Regions from separate parts of the Erythrobacter sp. K21-9 genome, predicted to be linked through region 2. Evidence: predicted binding sites of a transcription regulator. Region 2 holds the regulator's gene; each other region holds the start of a gene.
What was found. The regulator LexA, encoded in region 2, represses DNA repair genes until DNA is damaged. The targets are predictions, from matches to a motif close to GTTCCNCNCTTGTTCT.

Region 1: a site for LexA is predicted at 3,332-3,347, ahead of uvrA (excinuclease ABC subunit UvrA). Genes of this name have one in related genera too.
Region 3: a site for LexA is predicted at 3,309-3,324, ahead of AC0L39_RS08085 (ImuA family protein). Genes of this name have one in related genera too.

Annotation. Positions count from the first base shown of each region.
Region 1 is NZ_CM147866.1:2,115,819-2,123,707, reverse strand. It holds gene AC0L39_RS10785 (ABC transporter ATP-binding protein) at 1-536, shown strand, start outside; gene AC0L39_RS10780 (lysozyme) at 731-1,357, opposite strand; gene AC0L39_RS10775 (hypothetical protein) at 1,903-2,256, opposite strand; gene AC0L39_RS10770 (toll/interleukin-1 receptor domain-containing protein) at 2,510-3,076, shown strand; gene uvrA (excinuclease ABC subunit UvrA) at 3,359-6,289, shown strand; gene AC0L39_RS10760 (hypothetical protein) at 6,534-7,646, opposite strand.
Region 2 is NZ_CM147866.1:1,850,202-1,858,090, forward strand. It holds gene moaC (cyclic pyranopterin monophosphate synthase MoaC) at 1-203, shown strand, start outside; gene AC0L39_RS09385 (molybdopterin molybdotransferase MoeA) at 364-1,434, shown strand; gene lexA (transcriptional repressor LexA) at 1,590-2,279, shown strand; gene AC0L39_RS09395 (ComEC/Rec2 family competence protein) at 2,301-4,346, opposite strand; partial or broken gene gltX (glutamate--tRNA ligase) at 4,581-6,006, shown strand; partial or broken gene AC0L39_RS09405 (citrate synthase) at 6,045-7,332, shown strand; gene AC0L39_RS09410 (hypothetical protein) at 7,351-7,566, shown strand; gene AC0L39_RS09415 (sensor histidine kinase) at 7,576-7,889, opposite strand, start outside.
Region 3 is NZ_CM147866.1:1,600,834-1,608,722, reverse strand. It holds gene AC0L39_RS08100 (carbonic anhydrase) at 1-348, shown strand, start outside; gene AC0L39_RS08095 (PilZ domain-containing protein) at 418-756, opposite strand; gene AC0L39_RS08090 (DUF6504 family protein) at 837-2,258, opposite strand; gene AC0L39_RS08085 (ImuA family protein) at 2,371-3,156, opposite strand; gene AC0L39_RS08080 (pyridoxamine 5'-phosphate oxidase family protein) at 3,558-3,926, shown strand; gene AC0L39_RS08075 (sodium-dependent transporter) at 4,002-5,405, opposite strand; gene panB (3-methyl-2-oxobutanoate hydroxymethyltransferase) at 5,536-6,408, shown strand; gene AC0L39_RS08065 (DUF475 domain-containing protein) at 6,439-7,515, shown strand; gene AC0L39_RS08060 (bile acid:sodium symporter) at 7,484-7,889, opposite strand, start outside.

The DNA of each region.
Region 1 (7,889 bases), 270 kb from region 2:
CGCAAAGCGTCGAGATTGCCTGGGACGTGGCGACGCAGAACCTGGTCGCGCTGGGACGCCTGCCACACCGCGACCGGGGCGAGGAAGCGATCGAGGCCGCCATCACCGCATTGTCGCTTGACCACTTGCGCCGCCGTCCCGCCAGCCAGCTATCGGGAGGCGAGCGCGCGCGCGTGCTGCTCGCCCGCGTGCTTGCCGGAGAGCCGAACTGGATACTCGCGGACGAACCGCTCGCTGCGCTCGACCTCGCGCACCAGTTGAACCTTGTTGCCCATTTGAAGGACTGCGCGGCGCAGGGGCAGGGCGTTGTCATCGTTCTCCACGACCTAGCGCTGGCGATGAACCATGCTGACCGGGTGATTGCGCTGAGGGAAGGCCGCATGATCGCCGATGGCGCGCCCGATGTCGCTCTCGATCCGGGCACGATCCTGCGCGGCTGGGATGTCGAAACCCGCTGGATCGGAGAGCCTGGAGCACGCGCGCTGATAGCCGCAGACGCCGCTGCAGATATCACCGGCGCGCACTCGACCCGATAGCCCGCACACAAGAAACGCGCCGCCCCGGGGTAGGGGGACGGCGCGCTCTGTATCTCTTGAGCTGCCACTACGGCGACCCTTTGGTGCGACCCGAAAGGCGTCTTGGCAAACCTTGCTAAGAGGCCTTCGACCCTACGGTAATATGCACTAAGTGGAACTACAGGTTTCCTGTAGGGCTCCCCCGGAGGGACCGATTAAACTTCACGCGGATCGCGATAATCGCTCGACAGGAAGATCCGTTGGCGGCGTTCGCTGCGGTACACGAGTCCCTTCGCAACCTTGCTGCCTGCGGAAGTGTAATTGAGCTCCTCGGCAATACGTTCATAGTCGCCCGATTCGATGGCGCTGTTCAATCGGGGGCTTTTTCGCTCCGAGAGGTTTCCTTCGCCAACGTTAAAGGCAAGGTCGACCAGTGCATCGAATTCGTGCTGGTTGATTGGCAGCTCACCGACCAGGCGTTTTACGATGTCTTCCGCCTTGGCGATATCGCTTTCGAGAAACTCGAGCGCCTGTTCATGCGTAATGGTGTCGCCGAGGCGCAGATTGTCTTCCGGAAGCAGCAAGTGCCCGACACCCACGGTTGGGTAGCCTGCAACGTCGCGGTAGACGTCATAGCGCACACCCTCTTCCTCGATCATCGCCTCTATAAGGGCATCACTTGCGGTCAGCTCGCTTGCATCGCGGCGCTCCGTTGGATCGACGAGGTCATATTCGGCAGCGTCCTCGATTTCAGCCATCTGCGACTGTGCAGCAATGGGAGACGCGCTCATCGCAAGCTGGGAGGTTCCCGAGAGGGCAACCGCGCTTACACCGAGTGCCATCGCTGTGCGCTTGCGTTTTCCTTTCGGTGGACGTGTCAGCCCGTTGGCGCGCGTCAGGGCGGTCGTGCTGGTCGAATATGAGGGACCGCGGCGGCGTTCCCGGCGCTTGGCCCAACGCTCGCGGAAATGCCTCAGAAATCGCCTCTTGCGAAGCCAAGTGGGGTCCTTGGGGGCAGGCGTACCGGGCTCGCGAGCAGAAACTGTTTCTGCGGAAATCCTGGATGCGGGAAGCTGGGTGGTGGAAAGGGCGGGGCTCGGAATTCTTGTAGTGGCAGTCTGGATTGTCGGTTCTCCTTGGAGTCACCGACTTCAAAAATCGCAGTATGCTGTGATGCCGCGCTGCAGACCGGTGCTCGCCTTGTTCTGTCCGGTTTCCAATTCCGCGGTAAAATTACGCTCCGCAAAACGAAAACCATTTGTTTTCAGTTCATTAAATCAACGGGTGAACTGGGGAACAAGGTCCACACTTCATCGTCCCTCAGGCACGGTCCAAGCGGTACCGCGCCCGAGAGGTATGGTTAAGAATTCCTGATTTTGCGGTTCTGTCAGCGCGCGCAGTAGCGATAATCGCCATTGCGGCAGCGGCGCACCGCGTCGCGCCACGCGGCCATCCGGCGCTCGTAATCGTCCATTTCCGCCTTGTGATTGCGCGTGGCAGCCCAGCCTTTGGCATATTCGGCATCGCGGCGGTTCACGTAGCGCAGCTGCTCGCGGTTGAGTCGCCGGATTTCGGCCCGGTCGCGGGCAAGTTCTTCAGCGCTCAGATTGCCCTTGCCGCAATCGTCGGGATTGCATGACGAGGCGGTAGCTGGCGTGGCTGCGCCGGCAAGGCCAATTGCGGCAACAGCGCTGAATACAGCGGAGATGGCGAGTGATTTGGCGGAAACGAAATTTGGCATGAAACAACCCCTCATATTTCCCACCGCCAACATCCTTAGCACGCTCTAGCCCGAAGAGGAGATAAAGGGCCTCCCGTTCGCCGCATGAAGGGTTCGCTCCGGCGCATTTATGCAACGTTTGCCGGTCTCGGCCGCCATCCGGCAGCGATCCATTTGCCCCTCTCACGAAAAAGCGTAAGCTATCCAGCGGTGTCGCGCGGTGGGTGCCCGAGCAAACATGCAGGGTCCTGATATCAGCTGAAGGGAGGTTGATATGAGCGAACAGCGAGGCACGTCGCCCGGCGATTATCGCTACAAGGCCTTCATCAGCTACAGCTGGGCCGATGCGAAGTGGGGCCAGTGGCTCCAGCACGCGATTGAGACCTACCGCACGCCCAGGGCGCTGATTGGCAAGGACAAGGCGCATGGCCCTGTCCCGGCGCGCCTTCATCCGCTGTTCAAGGACCGCGAGGAGGAGGCAGCCGGGGCGAGCATCGGTGCGGCTGTCGAAGCGGCGCTGGCGGATTCGGCGTTCCTGATCGTCGTCTGCTCGCCCAACTCGGCCAAGTCCCAATGGGTCAACCGCGAGATTGCGTGGTTCAAGACGCACCGCAATCCCGGCAAAATCCTCGCGCTGATCGTCGATGGCGAGCCGGGGAGCACGGCTGCCGAATGTTTTCCAAAAGCGCTGACCCACAAGGTCGCGCCGGACATGACGATTACGGATGAGCCGGAGGATTCCCCGCTCGCTGCCGATGCCCGCGAAACCGGCGATGGCAAGCGGATGGCGCGGCACGCGCTCTGCTGCGTTGATGCGATCCCGCGGTTCGAAGGGGAGTGACTTGGTGATCTTCCAGGCCGCGTCGAGCAACCGGACCCCCGTGACCGATGCCAGCCGGATGCTTGAGCGACCCGCTCCGGCTTCAACACCGAGATGTGCGCTCAATTATAGGGGTTGTAAACCATAACTGCTCTCGCGGTCGCGTGCATGGAAATCCGCCGCCGAGCGCCTATCTGAATGGAACCATCGCGCGCACCGCTCGCTCAACCAAAGCGGGTGGCATTTCCGAGACTTGTCGGCGCGCTCTTGACACTGTGAACATTTCCGGAACAAACACCAGGCATGGCCCTAACGAAAATCTCAGTCCGCGGTGCTCGCGAGCACAATCTCAAAGGCGTCGATATCGACCTGCCGCGCGATGCGCTGATCGTGGTCACGGGCCTTTCAGGCAGCGGCAAATCCTCGCTTGCGTTCGATACGATCTATGCCGAGGGGCAGCGGCGTTATGTTGAATCGCTGAGCGCCTATGCGCGCCAGTTTCTGGAGATGATGCAAAAGCCCGATGTCGAACATATTGACGGGCTCTCTCCCGCCATTTCGATCGAGCAGAAAACCACGAGCCGCAATCCTCGCTCGACCGTGGCAACGGTAACTGAAATTTACGATTACATGCGGCTGTTGTGGGCGCGGGTAGGCATTCCCTATTCGCCCGCCACCGGAAAGCCGATCGAGGCGCAAAGCGTCTCCAACATGGTCGACCGGGTGATGGAACTGCCCGAGGCCACGCGGCTGTATCTGCTCGCGCCGGTCGTACGCGGGCGCAAGGGTGAATACCGCAAGGAACTGGCCGAATGGCAGAAGGCGGGCTTTACTCGTGTGCGGATCGACGGCGAGCTTTATCCGATTGAAGAAGCGCCTGCGCTCGACAAGAAGTTCAAGCACGACATCGAAGTGGTGGTCGACCGGCTCGCGGTGAAGCAAGGGCTGGAGACGCGGCTGGCGGACTCGTTCGAGACGGCTTTGAAGCTGGCTGAAGGGCTCGCTTACGTCGATCTGGCAGACGGAGTTGTGCCGGGTCGCGAGGATGAGGCCGATGGCGGCGGAGCGATGAAGGGGGCGGGGATTCCCGCCAACCGCATCGTGTTCTCCGAAAAGTTCGCTTGTCCGGTGAGCGGCTTCACCATCGAGGAGATCGAACCGCGGCTGTTCTCCTTCAACTCGCCGCAGGGCGCATGTCCGACCTGTGACGGGATCGGAGAGAAGCAGCTGTTCGATGAGCAGCTGGTGGTCCCGAACGAGGCTCTGACCTTAAAGCAGGGGGCGATTGCGCCGTGGGCGAAGTCCAACCCGCCATCGCCCTATTACATGCAGGTGCTCTCCAGCCTGGCGAAGGCCTACGATTTCGACATCACCACCCCGTGGAAAGATCTGGAGCCCGACCAGCGGCTCATCATCCTGCACGGGACAGGCGGGATGCCGGTCGCGTTGACGTTCAAGGACGGACGCAAGACCTACACGGTCAACAAGCCGTTCGAGGGCGTCGTCGGCAACCTCAACCGCCGGATGATGCAGACCGAAAGCGCGTGGATGCAGGAGGAACTGGCCAAGTTCCAGACCGCGCAGCCTTGCGAGACGTGTGGGGGCAAGCGCCTCAACGAGAAATCGCTCGCGGTAAAGGTCGCGGGCACGGATATCGCCACCCCGGTAAAGATGAGCGTCTCGGATGCGAAGGACTGGTTCCTTGCCCTCGATGACAAGCTGACCGACCAGCAATCGCAGATCGCCAAGGCTATCCTTAAAGAGATCAACGAGCGGCTGGGTTTCCTCGACAATGTCGGGCTGGACTACCTCAACCTCGACCGGACCAGCGGGACGCTGTCAGGCGGGGAAAGCCAGCGCATTCGCCTCGCGAGCCAGATCGGAAGCGGGCTGTCGGGCGCGCTGTATGTGCTCGACGAGCCCAGCATCGGCCTGCACCAGCGCGACAATGACCGGCTGCTCGAAACCCTCAAGCGCCTGCGCGATCTCGGCAACACCGTGATCGTGGTCGAGCATGACGAGGACGCGATCCGGCAGGCCGACCACATCGTCGACCTCGGCCCCGGCGCAGGCGTGCGCGGCGGCGAGGTGGTGGCGCAGGGCACGCTCAAGCAGATCATGAAGGCGAAGAAGTCGCTCACCGCCGACTACCTCACCGGCAGGCGCGAGATCGAAGTTCCCGCGCACCGCCGCCGGGGCAACGGCCACCAGCTGACGGTGAAGGGTGCGGAGGCGAACAACCTCAAATCCGTCACCGCCTCCATCCCGCTCGGCACGTTCACCTGCATCACCGGGGTTTCCGGCTCGGGCAAGTCGTCCTTCACCATCGACACGCTCTATGCCTCCGCCGCGCGCGTGCTCAACGGCGCGCGCATCATCGCGGGCAAGCACGACGCGATCGAAGGCCTCGAATATTGCGACAAGGTGATCGAGATCGACCAGTCGCCCATCGACCGCACCCCGCGCTCCAACCCCGCGACCTACACCGGCGCCTTCACCAATATCCGCGACTGGTTCGCAGGCCTCCCCGAAAGCCAGGCGCGCGGGTACAAGCCGGGGCGCTTCTCCTTCAATGTGAAGGGCGGGCGCTGCGAACAGTGCAAAGGCGACGGTCTGATCAAGATCGAGATGCACTTCCTCCCCGATGTCTACGTCACGTGCGAGGAATGCGGCGGCAAACGCTACAACCGCGAAACGCTGGAGGTGAAATTCAAGGGGCTGTCCATCGCCGACGTGCTCGACATGACGATCGAGGACGCGGAAAGCTTCTTCAAGGCCGTTCCCCCGATCCGCGACAAGATGCGGATGCTGAACGAGGTGGGGCTGGGCTACGTCAAGGTCGGCCAGCAGGCGACGACGCTGTCAGGCGGCGAGGCGCAGCGCGTGAAACTGGCCAAGGAGCTGTCCAAACGCTCCACCGGACAGACGCTCTACATCCTCGACGAACCGACGACGGGCCTGCATTTCGAGGATGTGCGCAAACTCCTCGAAGTGCTGCACCGGCTGGTGGAGCAGGGGAACAGCGTGGTGGTGATCGAGCACAATCTCGACGTGATCAAGACCGCCGACTGGATCGTGGACCTCGGGCCCGAAGGCGGCGTGCGCGGCGGCGAGATTGTCGCGGAAGGCACGCCGGAGGATGTGGCGCAGGTGGAGCGGTCGTTTACCGGAGGGTATCTGAAGGGGATGTTGGGGAAGGGTGGGGCTGGCGCTGCGCGCGAGGCGGCGGAGTGAGCCAAAAGTTTATTTTCAATTGCGACCTGTGTGGACGTGAATTCCAAATGGGACCTCACGTTTACGATGGTAAAGTCATCAGGTCATACCAGAAGAGTATGTGCCACTCCTGCTACGAAAGTAATTGGGACGGAATCGGACCTTTGTATGAGCCAGTGTTTGAGGCTCACTTGAAAGCTAATGGCATCGAGCTTCCGATCAGGAATTCCAAGGGTTGGTACCCTCGAGGCCAGTGAGGCCAAGGCTATTGGCGAGCCTTTCCGTGCGCACGAAGGATCGAGATATAGGTCCGGGTTGACTCCCTAGCATCCCACGTAGCTTTTAAGTGACCCTCGAGGCTCGGCAAATCCCTTTTGAGTGAGCTTGGCCATAAGCATTGACTGTATTCGAAGACCCGCAACATATTGTCGACGTCGAAAATGCCACCGGTATCTTCAGTCTTTATGATCGCCACTGGCTTTTCTTCTGCCATGCGCAGACCAAGTTCGAAAAGCACATTGGGGTTATGATCTGTAAGGTCGGCCACGACCAAGTCAGCGTCCATCAATTCGTTTATTATCGTAGACTGAATGACGTCACTCCCGTCTTTATTCGCGGTATATACGTCAAAGCCAGATGCTTCAGCGGCTGGTTTGATCAGACTCTCAAATACTTCGTCGAAAAAGCCCTTGGGTCGATCAGAAAGGCGCTCCGAGAAGGGCATTATTACGAAGCACTTCAGTCCGTCTGGATTGTTCTCTGCCGAAAATGAGATGACATCTGGAGCATCGACCTTTCGCGTTTGTCGTGTAGACTTTCCGGCAGTAGATAGGCCATGCCATTCATTGCCAATCTCGACGAAGTTGCAGTTATCTTCGAAGAGTTTCTTAAACTCCTCATGGTACTCCGGCGGTATCGAGAATTCACTCTGCAATGTGTTCGACAGAAACTCCATCGCAGGCAAGTTATTGCCCTTATAGTACTCGAGTACTTTTGAAAATATTTCGACGTTCAAAAACGCTTTTCGCTTGGCCTCGAGCTCCTTTTGGGGACTTGGGGCATAGAGGAGTTCTCGGCCAATTTTCTCCAAAGAAATTGCAGAGGCTGCCCGCGTGCCTGTTGTTATGCCGTAAAGTGCAGATGATCGAAAAAGCAAATCCACATTGCTAGATTTTTCACCATAGCCAAGAGATTTAGCGACTTGGCTCGGCGGCCATGGATTGCCCGCATTGTTTTCTTTTATCGATTGACCAACTGGAAGGGCATCTCTCAGTGGAAAAGTTGGGTGCGTTCGTTTCGAAACACCTCCGCGACCAGATTTCGCGGACTTCGACTTTTCCCTTTTAGCTTCATTTTGCTCGCCATTGTCTTCTGCCATCGATGTTCCCCTATTGTTTCAAATCAATTGGTGCTAAATCCTAACTGTTCAAGTAGGAAATGAATTTTTTCTCCGTCCTTTCCGGGTTGTGTGGGGGTGCAAATGCCAAATCTGAGGCGCAGAATCTAAAGAAGAATATGCTTTGCCTGAGGTCCATTACGGACGAAGTAAGGGTTTTCCTACTCACTACAGACTGCGTACGGGAAAGGGTGCAATCGGCCCCCAGGGCCGCAAGCCCGACCG
Region 2 (7,889 bases):
AGCGCGCGATCACAGCGACAGCCACTGCCTCACTCACCGGGAAAACCGGAGTCGAGATGGAGGCGATGGTCGCGGTCTCCACCGCGCTGCTCACGATTTACGATATGGCGAAGGCGATCGACAAAGGCATGGTGATCGGGGACGTCCGCCTCGTCGAAAAGCGCGGCGGTAAATCGGGCACCTGGAAAGCGCAGGGCGAGTGAGCCCGATGCTCTCGCTGGAGGAGGCGCAGGAACGCCTGCTGGCACTCGCACCGCTTGGAACGACGGAACAGGTGCCTGCCGATGCGCTCGGGACGGCACGCTATCTCGCGCAAGACCTCTACGCACGTCGCACACAGCCACCGGTACCGATCTCTCCGCAATGGATGGCTATGCGATATGCGGCGCGGGCCCTTGGTCCAAAGTCGGGGAAAGCCGCGCGGGAACGCCCTTTGGCGGGACGCTGGAGCCGGGGCAATGCACCCGTAGCTCGACCGGGGCGCACATGCCCGCCGGCGCGGACAGGGTGCTGATCCAAGAAAACGCGGTCGTCGATGGGGATTTGGTGAGCCTTGCAGCCGGCGAAGACCTCCCGTCACCGCAGCGCCACGTCCGGAAGAGGGGCTTCGACTTCGTGGATGGTGACCGGGTTCTGGCCGCCGGAACGCTGCTGGGCCCGGCGCAGATCGCACTCGCGCTCGCATCAGGCCAGGGCACACTGCCTGTGCTGACCGCGCCCCGCATTGCCGTGCTCGACAGCGGCGATGAGCTGGTGCGCGACCCAAGACAATGCGGCCCCGACCAGATCCCGGCCAGCAATGGCGCAATGATTGCAGCGATGCTGCACCCGCTGTCCGGCAAGGCTACGAGGCTGGGACCGGTTCCTGACGATGAGACGGCGCTCGCTGCGGCTCTGGCGAAGGCGGAGGATCACGACATCCTGATCACCTCCGGCGGGGCTTCAGTCGGCGATCACGACCTGGTGCAGCAGGCGCTCAAGGACTGGGGCGCGGACCTCGCTTTCTGGAAGGTGGCGATCAAGCCGGGGAAACCGCTGATGGTGGCGACTCGGGGTAAGCAAGTGATCCTCGGCCTGCCCGGCAATCCGGTATCGAGCTACGTGACATGCTTCCTGTTCGCGCTCCCGCTGATACGGGCGGCGATGGGTGCAGCGAGCCCGCTACCCGCCGCGCACCATGTCAGTGCCTCCGAAGCCCTGCCTGCCAACGGTCCGCGCCGCGAGTTCCTGCGCGGCGTCAGCGATGGCGCGCAGGTACGCAGGGCCGCGTCGCAGGATCTCGAGCGCGCTGCTCGCGCTGGCCTCGGCAAACTGCCTGATCGACCGCCCGGCAGGCGCACCGGACATCGCACCGGGCGAGCGCGTGGCCGTCTACAACCTCCAAAATGGCTGAATCCTGCGGGCTTCAAAGCGGGGCGTCGCTTGACAGGATGAATCGAGTTGCCTATTCGTTCCTCATTCGTTCACCATAAAGGCGGACGATGAGCGCTGACAAAGCACCGCCGATGCGGGTGCCTCTTGAAGCGCGTGAGTTTGGCACTGCGGCGTGGTTATCCGCTCCGGGAACGTGCGTATCAGGGAGTAACCCCATGCTGACTGCAAAGCAGCACGAATTGATCCAGTTCATCCAGAAACGCCTGGATGAAACCGGCATATCGCCAAGTTTCGAAGAGATGAAGGACGCGCTCGATCTCAAGAGCAAGTCCGGCGTGCACCGCCTGATTTCCGCTCTGGAAGAACGCGGCTTCATCCGCCGTCTGCCCAATAGGGCGCGGGCGCTTGAGGTGATCAAGCAACCCGAGGACGCTACCCCGACGCCGAGGGCAACGGTATCGGCTAACGATGCAGTAGCGTCCGCTTCGAAAGTGATGAAGAACGCGCCAGAGCCCGCCAATGACGTGATCGAGATCCCGCTTCACGGCAGGATCGCAGCCGGCGCACCGATCGAGGCGCTCGAAGGGCAAAATTCGCTACCCGTCCCGGCAGCCTTGCTTGGACCGGGCGAACACTATGCTCTTGAGGTATCCGGGGATTCGATGATCGAGGCCGGCATCTTCGACGGAGACTTCGCCCTCGTCCGCCGCACCGACAGCGCGCGGGATGGCGAGATCGTCGTCGCCTTGGTACGCGGTGAGGAAGCGACGCTCAAATACCTCCACAAGGAGGGCAGCAGCGTGCGCCTCGACCCGGCCAATGCCAGCTATGATCCGCAGGTCTACGGCGCATCCGAAGTGCAGGTCCAGGGCAAGCTTGCGGGACTGCTGCGGCGTTATCACTGATCGGTAAGCACGGGGGAGCGGCTAGGGCTGCTCCCCGCGCCACCAACCATGCCCGCCCTGCCCTGCGGCAACACTTGAAATGCGCTCGTTCGTCAGGTCGAGCGCAAGCCCGCCGGTCTGGACCAACAAACGCCGGTCGGCTTTTAGCCAACGCGGCTTGCAGGACCTCGGCAGGAACCGGTCGGCGACGACGATGTCAGCCCGCTCGCAAGCGGCTGCCAGTGCGCGCTCTTCCACAAGGTCACGGTTGCGGGCCAGAAGCATCACCCAGTCGCGCCCTCCGCGCTGGATGTTGATGAGGCAGAATTCGCTAGAGCAATCGGCACCGGGCCACCGGACCAACGGGATCGGGGCGCTCGTGACGCTCGCCAATTCGAGCAGGTTGTCCCGCGAGTACGAGGACCGGCTATCTCGAAGCGAGAGCAGCTGACGCCCCCCGACCGGGGTATCGATTGTTATCCCGACATGGCGGCCTTCACGCCCGATCAGAACATCAGGTATCGGTGTGAGGATCAGCTGCATCGTCGCGATTGAAGCGGGCAGCAATCCCCAGAGCCGCGCCTTCCCATTCCAAAGGGCAAGCCAAAGCGCGCCGCCCACAAACAGGGCTATCGTGCTCATCCCCATCTGCGGCATCAGCTTCACCGATCCCGGCTGCGAAGCGGTGAGATGTGCGAGCACCAGCAGCGAATCGAGCGATCGCTGGACAAGCCACCATGCTGGCGCTCCCGCTCCCACGAGATCGAGCGCAAGTGCCAACGCAATCAGCGGCATGGAAATGAACGTCACCAGCGGGATGGCGAATACATTGGCAAACGCTCCGTAGAGCCCGGCGCGATGGAAGTGGAACAGCACTATCGGCATGAGCGCGATCTCGATCAGAAGCCCTGTCAGGAAAAGCATGACCACCCGCCTCCCCGTACGGTTTACCCAAGGTTCCTCGCGCGGTGCCAAAAAGGCTTTCGCAGGTGATGACGAATGGAAGGCAACAATGGCCAGAACGGCAGAAAAGCTCATCTGAAAGCTCGGCCCGACGATGCTCTCCGGCCACAACAGGAGGACGAACATCGCAGCCGCAGCGACCATCCGCAGCGAAAGCGCGTCGCGTCCCAGCGCGAGCGCAATCAGCACGAGCATCGCGGCGGCGCAACTGCGCACAGTCGGCACCTCGGCCCCGGTCAGCAGCGTATACCCAATCCCGGCCAGCGCGCCGACAGCAGCAGCGGCCACCGGCAACCGTACCCTCAACGCCACCGCTGGAAAAAGCGCCAGAAACTTGAGTGCCAGAATGTATGCCGCCGCGATCACCGCACTCACATGCAATCCGCTGATCGAAAGCAAGTGGGTAAGCCCCGCATCGCGCATCGCATCCTCGTCAGCCTCGGCGATGGAGCCCCGATCGCCGCTCGCGAAGGCGGCTGCGATGGTGCCTGCCGATCCGTCGACACGCTCACGAACGTGGGAAGACAGCGCTCGCTGGATAGCGGCAATGCCTCCGGCAGGCGGAGCGGCCTCTACCAACTCGATAGTGCCGACGACGCTGCCCGTTGCAGCAACGCCCTTGAACCACGCCGCTCGCGCAAAATCGTACGCACCGGGAAGCATGGGGCTGGCCGGCGGCATGAGGCGGACACGGGCCCGGATCACTGCACCTTCAATCAACTCTGCCGATCGCCCACTTTCGAGGCCTGGCGTATCTAGCGGTACGTTGATCCGTATCTTCCGGCTTTCCCCGGTTTCGGCGTCTCGCACCGCCAATGTGAGCCTCAGCCGGTTGCGTGAGGGCTGGTCCTCGCGCTCGAGGACATAGCCCTGCACCCGCTCTACCACTGGTCGCTCGATTGGCTCGGCACCGACCATTTCGGACCGCACCCATATCACGGCTATCCCGGCAGCGAACATCAGGCCGCATGCAATCAGAGCGCTGCGCAAATGGCCGCGTTCCTCATCGCCGCGCCACAACGCGATGGCGGCGAGCGCTATCAGCACTCCGGTGACGATAGCGGCGACCCATTGCCACGGTGAATTCAGCCCGAACCAGACAAGAATGCCGGCTCCGAACACCACCGAAAGCCACGGCGCCCGGTCAAACCCGTACCGTCGCGAGAAAACCTTCTGCGGTCTGGGCAAGTTTGCGAGGGATGCTGGACAAGACTGCGCCCCTTTGCCAAGGGCGCTGCATTGCAACATTATCGGCGACCGGGACATTCGATGCTCCGTCGCCCAAAGGCACTAACGGCGCATAGCGCATTGTGCTCCCCTTCGCTCCCGTTGGGTGAATTGAAAAGGAATTTGAACGACATGGCAAGCGAAAGTGCAAATGCCCGCGGCGCAGTGGTCACGCGTTTCGCGCCCTCGCCAACAGGCTTCCTGCATATTGGCGGTGCCCGGACCGCGCTCTTCAACTGGCTGTATGCTCGCCATCATGGTGGACGCGCGCTGCTCAGGATCGAGGATACCGACAAGAAGCGCTCCACGCAGGAAGCGATCGACGCGATCATGGACGGACTGGACTGGCTCGGGCTCGATTATGATGAAGCACCGATCTTTCAGTCGGACCGTGCAGAACGCCATGCCGAGGTCGCGCACAAGCTGCTTGCGGCACGGCCAAGCCTATAAATGTTTCGCGACGCCCGAAGAGCTTGAAACCATGCGCAGCGAGCAGCGCGCAAACAAACAGCCCATGCGCTACGATGGGCGCTGGCGCGACCGGGACCCGTCAGAAGCGCCTGCAAATGCGCCCTTCACCGTACGTTTGAAAACAGCGCAGGAAGGCGAGACGACCATTGCGGACGAGGTCCAGGGCGACGTTTCCGTGCGCAATGAAGAGATCGACGACTACATCATCCTGCGCGCCGACGGCACGCCGACATACATGCTCGCCGCCGTTGTCGACGATCACGACATGGGCGTCACGCATGTCATTCGGGGCGATGACCACCTCAACAACGCGTTTCGCCAACTTCCGATCTATCACGCCATGGACACTATCGAAGGCAGTTGGGCGGAGCCGGTCTACGCGCACATTCCGTTGATCCACGGCTCGGACGGGGCGAAACTGTCCAAGCGTCACGGCGCGCTTGGCGTCGATGCCTATCGCGACGAAATTGGTATCCTGTCCGATGCGCTCTTCAATTACCTGCTACGGCTTGGTTGGGGACACGGCGACCGCGAGGAAATCTCTCGCCAAGAAGCGATTGAATTGTTCGATTTGTCCGGCGTCGGAAAGAGCCCTTCGCGCTTCGACATGAAGAAGCTCGAAAACCTGAACGGACATTACATCCGCGAAGCCGATGATGCGATGTTGGCCGAATTGGTCGCCCCCGAGATCGGGGAAGACGTCGATAGGACGCTGTTGGCAAAGGCTATGCCGGTCCTCAAAACCCGAGCCAGGAATACGCACGAACTTGCTGAAGGAGCGGCGTTTTTGTTTGCTTCGCGACCACTCGCCATGACCGAAAAAGCGGCCAAACTGCTTGATGACGAAGGGCGCGCACGGTTGTCAGCCATTTCGGACGCTCTCTACCGCGAAAAGAACTGGACAATCGAGGCTCTCGAAGCCACTACCAAGTCACTTGCAGAGGAACTTGAATTGGGCCTTGGCAAACTTGCGCAGCCAATGCGCGCTGCGCTCACCGGGACGACCACGTCTCCCGGAATTTTCGACGTTCTGGTCCTTCTTGGACGGGAAGAAGCCCTCGCCCGGCTCGACGCACAAGCTGCGTGAGCGGGTTCAAAGGGCAGGAATAGAGCAGGAGACACATCTTGGCTGATCAAAACGCCAAACTTGATATCGGCGGCGAGACCCACGAATTTCCCGTGCTCCAGGGCAGCACCGGACCCGACGTGGTCGATATCCGCAAACTGTACGGTCAGACCGGCAAGTTCACATTCGACCCGGGCTACAAATCGACCGCAAGCTGCGAAAGCGCGTTGACCTATATCGATGGGCAGGAGGGCGTGCTCCTCCACCGCGGCTATCCGATTGGCCAGCTGGCAGAGAATTCCAGCTTCATGGAGGTTTCCTACCTGCTGCTGAACGGCGAGCTGCCGAGCAACGCAGAGCTGGACGACTTCACCTACACCATCACCCGCCACACGATGCTGCATGACCAACTGCGCCAGTTTTACCAAGGCTTTCGCCGCGATGCGCACCCGATGGCGATCATGTGCGGTGTGGTTGGCGCGCTCTCGGCGTTCTACCATGACAGCACCGACATCTCCGATCCCGAGCACCGCAAGATCAGCTCGCACCGCCTGATCGCCAAGATGCCGACGATTGCCGCTGCCGCGTACAAGTATTCGGTCGGTCAGCCGATGATGCAGCCGGACAACTCGCTGAGCTACACCGGCAACTTCCTGCGCATGACTTTCGGCGTTCCGGCGGAGCCCTATGAGGTCATCCCCGAAGTCGAACGTGCGATGGACCGGATTTTCATCCTCCACGCCGATCACGAGCAGAACGCATCGACCTCGACCGTACGACTTGCCGGCTCATCGGGAGCGAACCCTTTTGCCTGTATCGCTGCCGGTATTGCCTGCCTCTGGGGCCCTGCGCACGGCGGCGCCAACGAAGCGGCGCTCAACATGCTCCGCGAAATCGGCACTCCGGACAAGATTCCGCACTATATCGAGCGGGCCAAGGACAAGAACGATCCATTCCGCCTGATGGGCTTTGGCCACCGCGTCTACAAGAACTACGATCCGCGTGCGACTGTCATGCAGAAGACAGTGCGCGAGGTGTTCGACGCGCTGAAGGTCAAGGATCCGGTCTTCGAAACTGCGCTGCAACTGGAAGAGATCGCTCTGAACGATCCGTATTTCCAGGAGAAGAAGCTGTTCCCGAACGTGGATTTCTATTCCGGCATCATCCTGTCGGCGATCGGCTTCCCCACGACCATGTTTACCGCGCTCTTCGCGCTGGCTCGCACCGTGGGCTGGGTGGCGCAATGGAACGAGATGATCTCCGATCCAGGCCAGGTTATCGTACCGTCCACGTCAGCTTTACACCGGTCCGACCGAGCGCGATTACGTGCCGCTCAGCGACCGGTAAACAAGAGGCGAGGTCAATATGGGGCGGTCCCTGATCAGGCTTGCACTGCAGGCTATCGGGGCCGCCCTGATTGTATCTGGCCTCCTCTGGGCGTTGCAGGGTCTGGGAATCGTCATGTGGCCGGCGGAAAGCTTCATGCTCGCCCGGCGCGAATGGGCGCTGTACGGCGCGATCACCGCCGCCATCGGAGCTGCATTGCTAATGATCTCGCACCGGATGGCTCCGCGCGATTGATGCTCAGTCCTAGGCTGCCGGAAGCGTCAGCGTGAAGGTCGCGCCCTCGCCCGATTTGCCAACCGGCGCTGGTTCGACACCAAGCTCGCCGCTCATCGCGAGCGCAAGACGGCGCGAAATATATAGGCCAAGGCCCGAACCGGCATCCTTTCCCCCGTCACTATCGCGCCCGAGGCGTTCGAATTTCCCGAAAATCTTCGCGGCCTGCTCCGCCGATACGCCGTGCCCCTCGTCGGAGACGGAAACGCTTACCGATCCGTTTTCGGCCTCAGTCGTGGTCACCTTTACGGTGCTACCTTCCGGCGAGTAGGCGATCGCATTGC
Region 3 (7,889 bases), 250 kb from region 2:
CACTTCGTCCATGCAACACGCGACGGAACTCTTGGCGTACTCGGCGTGATGTTCGAGGAAGGTGACGCAAACGAAGGTCTCCAGACCATCATCGATGCGCTGCCCGCCGGTGACGGCGCGAGTGTCTCGATCGACATGGGCGCGATGGTGCCGGACGAACTCGAAGTCTATCGCTACATGGGTTCGCTGACCACGCCGCCTTGCAGCGAGAACGTCAACTGGCATGTCGTCGAGGATTCGCTGGAAGCCAGCGCTGAACAGATCGCCGCAATGGAAGGCGCGCTTGGCATGAGTGCGCGTTCGCTGCAGCCGGTAAACAACCGTCTGCTCGTCGCTCCGTCTGACTGATCGGTGCAAGAAAACAAAAGGGGCGGTGCTTCGCAGCATCGCCCCCTTTTTTGTCAAAACTGCACGTTGTTACAGCTTGCGTCTGTGATCTTCGCTGTCATCGCCGAGTTTTGTGCCTTGCGCGTGGACCAGATGATCGACCACGGCCGCGCGCATCTGGCCTTCGAATGAGACTCCCGCGACCTTGCCTTCGATCCATGCAATCGTACCGAGCGGGGCGTTGACGCCGTCGACTTTCATCGTGACCCGATCACCGACATTGGCGAAGCCTGCCGAGCCCCTGATCTTGCATCCCCCTTCGGAAATATCGATCAAATCGACATAGACCGGGCGTGACTTGACCCGGCCCTTGACCATCAGGCTAAGCGAACGGCGCTCTGCAGCGCGCGAGATGCTGTGCATGTTCATGGTGAACGTTCTAGGTGGCAATGGTAAAAAAATGTTGATCGCGGATATAGGGGGCTGATTATTCGAAAAATTCTGAAAAATCAGGCATGCAGCCCTTGCAGATACCATTGCGGCATTCCGCCCCTGCCATCGCCGACTATACCGTGCCGGTAAATCCAGTATCGCCGCCCTTCCCTGTCCTCGATCCGGTAGTAATCCCGCAAGCGGACGGTCGATTTCTCGCGCCACCATTCAGGCGCGATCCGCTCCGGACCGTCGACCCGCGCCACTTCGCACACATTGCCGCGCCAGCGGAAACGCTGCGGCAAGCCATCCGGCGAAGCGTAAAGCACAGCGATTACTTCAGGCTTGTCCAGTAATTTCAGCGGCCTTTCATGAAATTCGAGCATGGCCTGTGAACTCGGTTCGGGTTCCAGCGGCGGCTGCCAGCTTTGTGCGCGTTCGGGCAGGTGGCTGGCGCGCGGCACCGGACGGCGCACTGCCTGCGGGCCAAGGCGGACCGTCAGCCGGTCGATGCAGGCACCCAGCGACGTTCCATGCCGCTCGGCTGCTTCCTCGACATCCCCCTGCGAAAGGCCGAGCGGTTCGGCCCAGCTGGCGCGTAGCCGCACTGTCTCGATGCCGAAGCCTGCTTCGATATCGTCCAGCTTGCCTGCAAACAGGCGTATGATATGCGCCGCCTCCCGCGTGGCAGCCGCCAGTTCCAGCCGTCGCACGATCACTTCGCCATCGACCCGCCAGAGGCCTAGCTCTAGCCGCCGCGCGCCCTCCCCGCGCGCTTCGAGCTCGCGCACCATGTCATCGACAAGATCGGCAAGCACCTGCTCAAGCAAGCTGCGATGCCGGATCGGCTCCATCAACCGGCGCTGGACCAGCGGGGCATGGTGGGGAACCACCGGCAGCAGCGGCTCGGGCACCTTGCCCAGCAATTGATCGAGCCGGACCAGTGGATTGGCGGAAGGCGATTTGCGATTGCGAAACCGGCGGTGAAGCGCATCGCGGGCAGCAGCTTCCTGCCCAAAATCCCTGTTGTCTATCGGTCCGGCGGCAATGCCTGCAAGATCGCCCAACCGCTTGAGCCCCAGCCGCCGCAATACGGTCAGCACGTCCTGATCGAGCCGCAGCGCTGCGACGGGAAGATCGGCGAGACGCTGCGCGCCATCTTCCGCAGGACCAAGGATCGCGCGCGCAGACCCGAAATGAGCGCCAAAATGAGCAAGCGCCCACGCAGCCCCGGCGGTGGGAGCAATCGCGGCGCGGGTTTGCAGGCCGCGCCTGGCAAAAGCCGCCTCGACATTGCTGAGCAGCTTGGTCTCTCCGCCGAACAAGTGCGCGGCGGCGGTGATATCAACCAGCACACCGTCGGGCGGATCGAGCGCGCTCCACGGCCCCCAACGCTGCGACCACAGCGCCAGTTTCTCCAGATCATCGAGATCGCCTGCGGGGTCTGCGGGAGCGGTCTGGATGGCGGGGCACAAAGTGCGCGCATCGGCCAGCATCATGCCTGCCTGCGCGCCGGCAGCGCAGCCTGCATCGTTGACCGCATCGATCCGCGGCCCATGTGCGGTTTCGGTAATCAGTGCGGTTGGGAAAGCGTCTGCGCCTTCCCCCGGCTCACACCCTTGCGCAAGCCGCCAGCGATCGACCGACAGTCGCGCGAACCAGATCGCCAGCACCCTGCGTGTTGGCTGCGACTGGAGTCCCGGCGCGCTGTGCTCGCAAACGTCCTTTGTCATTGTTCAATATCCATTCTCCGGGGGCGTGACTGCGCGCGCGGAACAGTTCTGCCTTCCATGCGGGTGCGCCCGGCGCGGCGGCGTTCCAGCGCGCAGGCGAAGAAGGTGCGGGATCTACCCGCCAACGCATCCGCGCCGAGGACAGCTCGGGTGCCGCATCGAGACGCACGAGCCACAGCGCCACGCCATGCTTTTCCGCTGCCAGGCTGAGCCTGCGCGAAGCGGTGAAATCGAGCGCGCGCGGATTGCCGGTAATCTCTCCGATAACGCAGGCAAGGTCGCGGCAGCGCAGCCCCTCCTCCAGCGCGAACAGCGCATCTTCAGGGCTGCCTGCTTCGACATGGATCAAGCGGTCGCGCAATTCTGGTGGCAGACCGTGGCGGTAGGGGCGCCCGCTGCGCTGCACTGCCCCCTTGTCCTGCACCCACAGCACCTGTCTGCGATCCTCGACCTGTTTCAGGGGATCTGAGTCCTGACCCTCTGCCTGCTGCCCTGCGACCTGAAGCGCATCACGCGCGAGTGCCAGCGCCAGCCCTGCTCCTCCCGCATCTGAAGCACTGGCAAAAACCTCGCTGTGCAAGGGTTGGTCGGCAAGTCCCGGCCGCCAACGCCCCTCGCGCGCCTTTGACAGTGCAGCGATATCCTGAGCGGAGAGACGCGGCATGGAATCGAGGCTGGAGGCACTCGGCTCCTTGCCGCAAACCACGGGGCGGTCCGGCAGGGGGAAATCGTGAAGCGCCTTTGCGCCGCTGGAGGAAACGGAAGCCGTCATCTGAAACCTTGAGAACATTGGGGAGACTCGCCCGAGTCTCATTTGTTCCCATTATGTTCCATATTTGCGCCGCACATGCAATGCCTCTGACAGCCCGCCCGATCACGGCCTCGCCCTGCCTCCATCGGGGAACATCACACACGCCAAGCCGTTAATCGAGCAAATACAAGAGATTAAAATGCGCTACGAACAAGGTAATGCCGACGAACTGAAAACCAAATTCTGGAAGGCGCTGGACGATCTCGCCCTTCGTGTTCCTCCAGCGTGATGGAGAACCACAGACCGCCGTGCCGATGACAGCACAGACCGACAAGAATGCCGACAGCGCGATCTGGTTTTTCACAACCAAGGACAGCGATTTTGCAAAGCTTGGTCCGGTCACAGCCACCTATGAGGGCAAGGGGCATGACGTCTATGCCCGCTTCCACGGCAGCCTCTTCATCGAGGACAACCAGGACCGCTTCGACCAGTTCTGGAACAATTTCGTCGAAGCCTGGTACGACAGCGGAAAGAACGACCCCAACATCCTGTTCCTGCGCATGGACCTGCGCGATGCAGAGATCTGGAGCGGAGATTTGAGCCTGCTCACCACCGCCAAGATGGCGATGGGCATGACCGTGCACGATGATGTCCAGGACAAGCACGCCGAAACGACGCTTTAAGACCTGACCCCCGGAAACAAGACCATAACACCGGGCCGCAAAAGGGCCGCTCCCCCAAAGGAGCGGCCCTTTTTTCTAGCCGAATATGCCGTAGAGCAAGATCACCGTCAGGATCACCGGGCATACATAGCGGATCAGCGCGCGCCAGGTCTGGTGCAGCAGCCCATCCAGTCCATTCTCGTCATCGATCAGCTTCGCATCGGCAATCCAACCGACGAAAATGCAAGTGAGGATCGCGCCGATAGGCATGAACAGTTTGGCCGTTACACCGTCCAGCGCATCGAAGAAATTCGCCTCGGCAAAGATCGGGATGAACCCTAGCGGATAGAATTCAGCGATTTCGTTGAACGACAGCGCCGACAGCACGCCGAGGATGGCAGCGCCCGTCCCCACAATCATTGTCGCGACAGGGCGCGCCATGTTGAATTTCTCGAACATCCAAGCCGTTGGCGCTTCAAGCAGCGAAACCGAGCTGGTCAATGCAGCGAAGAACACCATGATGAAGAACGCAAGACCGATCAGCGAACCGAACGGCATCGCCTGAAACGCAATCGGAAGCGATTGGAACATCAGCCCCGGACCTGCGCTCGCCGAAAGACCCGCAGCAAAAACGATTGGGAAAATCGCCAGACCGGCCAGCAGCGCAACGCCTGTGTCGGCAGTGGCGATAATGCCCGAAGTCTCGCCCAGATTGGTGTCGCGATTGGCATAGGCGCCATAGGTCATCATTCCCGCCACACCCAGCGAGAGCGAGAAGAACGCCTGGCCCACAGCGGCCAGCATCACTTCCCCGGTTAATTTCGACGCATCGAATGTGAACAGGTAGCTCACCGCATCACCGAAATTTCCGGTGAAAGCTCCGTAGATCGTGATGCCGAGGAACAGGACGAAGAACAAAGGCATCAGGTAGACCGCAACCCATTCGATCCCGCTGGAAACGCCGCGCGCGACAAAAAACATCGTCACCGCAAGGAAGCCGAGATTGAGGCCGACCATCAGGCCGCCATTGCCAAACAGGCCGGGCAACAGACCTTCGACATCTTCTGCTGCGCGCCCTTCAAATGCGCCGCCGGCCAGACCGGTCTGGAACAGGTCGCTCACGAAAACCCCGATGTAGTATACGACCCAGCCACCTACGACGCAGTAAAAGCTGAGGATGAGGAAAGCGGCAAACACGCCCATTACGGCAAGTACGCTCCAACCTTCGGACGCCTTGGAATCGCGCGCAAGGCGGCGCACACTCTCAGGCGCATTGGCTTGACCGTGCCGCCCGATCAAAACCTCGGAAAGCAAAACGGGAAGGCCGATCAGCAGCACGCAGAACATGTAGAACAGCACGAACGCGCCGCCGCCGTTCTCACCCGCTTCTGCTGGAAAGCGCCACATATTGCCGAGGCCGACCGCTGAACCGACCGCAGCCAGGATAAATGCACTGCGCGACGACCAGTTTTCGTGGCCCGAACCGGTGGATGCTACCATGATTGAAAATGTACCCTCTTGCCGCACGTCCCTGACGCGCCATCCCATGTCCTTCCTCTCTGCAATGTTTCTGCGCCCGCGCCAAGGGTGAAGCTTTGCGTTCTGCGCAGCCGGGCGCTAAATGCGCGCCATGTCCACGACCTTCGAGCTCGATACGAGCACCAGCCGCGCCAATCCTACCCCCGCGCCGATGAAGCGCCTGACTGTGCCGCGCATCCGTGCCCGCAAGAAAGACGGCGTAACGGAAAAGCCGCTCGTGATGCTGACTGCCTACACCGCGCGGCAGGCGCAGCTGCTGGATGCGCATTGCGACCTGCTGCTCGTGGGAGATCTGCTTGGCCAGGTCATTTACGGCCTTCCTTCGACCATTCCCGTAACGCTGGAGATGATGGCCAATCACGGCGCGGCAGTCGTTCGCGGCTCGTATCATTCGGTTGTGGTGATCGACATGCCGTTCGGATCGTATGAGAGTTCGCCTGAGCAAGCCTTTGAAAGCGCTGCTTTCCTGCTTAAGCAGACGGGCGCGGCCGCAGTGAAGCTCGAGGGCGGTGAGGCAATGGCACCGACGGTCGAATTCCTCAATTCACGCGGCATCCCGGTCATGGGCCATGTCGGCCTGACCCCGCAGGCGGTCAACGTGCTTGGCGGGTACGCTGCGCGCGGACGCTCCGACGCAGAGGCCGACAAGATCGTCAGCGATGCAGTCGCTCTCGACAAGGCGGGTGCGTTCTCCATCGTGATCGAAGGCGTTGTCGAACCCATCGCCATCGAGGCTACCAAATCAGTGTCCTGCCCCACAATCGGCATTGGCGCTTCGGCACAGTGTGACGGGCAGGTGCTGGTGACCGAAGACATGCTCGGCATGTTCGAACGTGTGCCCCGCTTCGTTAAGCGCTACGATAATATTGCAAGCATGATCGACAAGACGGTGGCCACATACGCTGAAGAAGTTCGGACCCGCAGCTTTCCCGGCGAAGAACAGACCTACCAGCCCAAGAGCTGACCACAATCTCGATCAAGGCACGATATCCTGATGCAAACGCTCCTGCGTTATTACACATTTTCCCTACTTTTCACCGCAGCCTGCTTCGGGCTGGCCGGCTGGTATGGCTGGGCCAGCACAGGCACCCTTGGCGGGATGCTATCCATCCTGTGGATCGTGTTCGTCCTGTCGATCCTCGAAGTGTCGCTGAGCTTCGACAACGCGGTGGTCAACGCAACCGTGCTACGTGAGATGGACCCGGTGTGGCAGCAGCGCTTCCTCACCATCGGTATCCTCATCGCAGTGTTCGGGATGCGGATCGTGTTTCCCATCGCCATCGTTTCCATCGCGGCGCAAATCGGACCTTGGCAGGCGATCGAGCTTTCACTTGGTAATCCCGAGGAATACGAGCGGATCGTCTCGGCTGCCCATATCGGCATTGCCGGCTTCGGGGGCGCATTCCTCGCGATGGTGGGCCTTACCTTCTTTTTCGATGAAGAGAAGGAGATCCACTGGATCGCCGTGATCGAGCGCAACGTGAACAGGTTCTCAAGCGTTCCTGCGGCTGAGCTAGGACTTGTCCTGTCGGTCATTTACGGCGTTTCCACCCTCCTTACGCCCGAAGAAGCGCTCACCTTCCTTACGGCGGGAATCATGGGACTGGTCACGTTTATCGGCGTCCACGCGCTCGGCGCGATCATCGAGGAAGGCGAAGCCAAGAAAAAGGCAGCGGGCGAAGTCGTGCGTTCCGGCCTTGGCGGGTTTCTCTACCTCGAAGTGCTCGATGCGAGCTTCAGCTTTGACGGAGTTATCGGCGCATTCGCATTGTCGAACAACATGATCGTTATCGCGATCGGTCTGTCGGTTGGCGCGATGTTCGTGCGTTCGATGACGATCCACCTTGTGCGCGCAGGAACGCTGTCGCAGTTTCGCTATCTTGAGCATGGCGCATTCTGGGCGATCATTGTGCTCGGCTTCATCATGCTGTTTTCGGCCAAGTATCACATCCCCGAAACCATCACGGGCCTGATCGGCGCGGTGCTGATCGGTATTTCGCTGTGGTGGTCGATCCGGCACAACCGAAAGCAGCAAGCCGCTAATCCGCAGGCCGGTGCGCCAGCCGAGTAGCGAGCGGCGCTGCGACGACAAGTTGCAGCAGGTGATACAGCAGCAACGGCGCGATCACGAAACCGGCGACGGATGGCGCGAAGAGGATCGCGGCGAGCGGAGCGCCTATGGCGACGCTCTTTTGCGGTCCGGCGAACAAGAACGCGATCCGGTCCTCGCGGCTGTATCCACCGATCTCCGCCACCTTCCAGGCAAGGAAGTAGGCAAGCCCCATGAACGCGATCGTCACAGTAAGCAGCCACGCGCCTGCGATGGGTGAAATACTGGCGATGAGGCCCTGCCCAACTGCGCCCGACATCGCCACATAGACGGCGATGCCAATCACAATCCGGTCAAGCCACACGATCTTTGCCTTGCGCGCGATCAGCCATTCT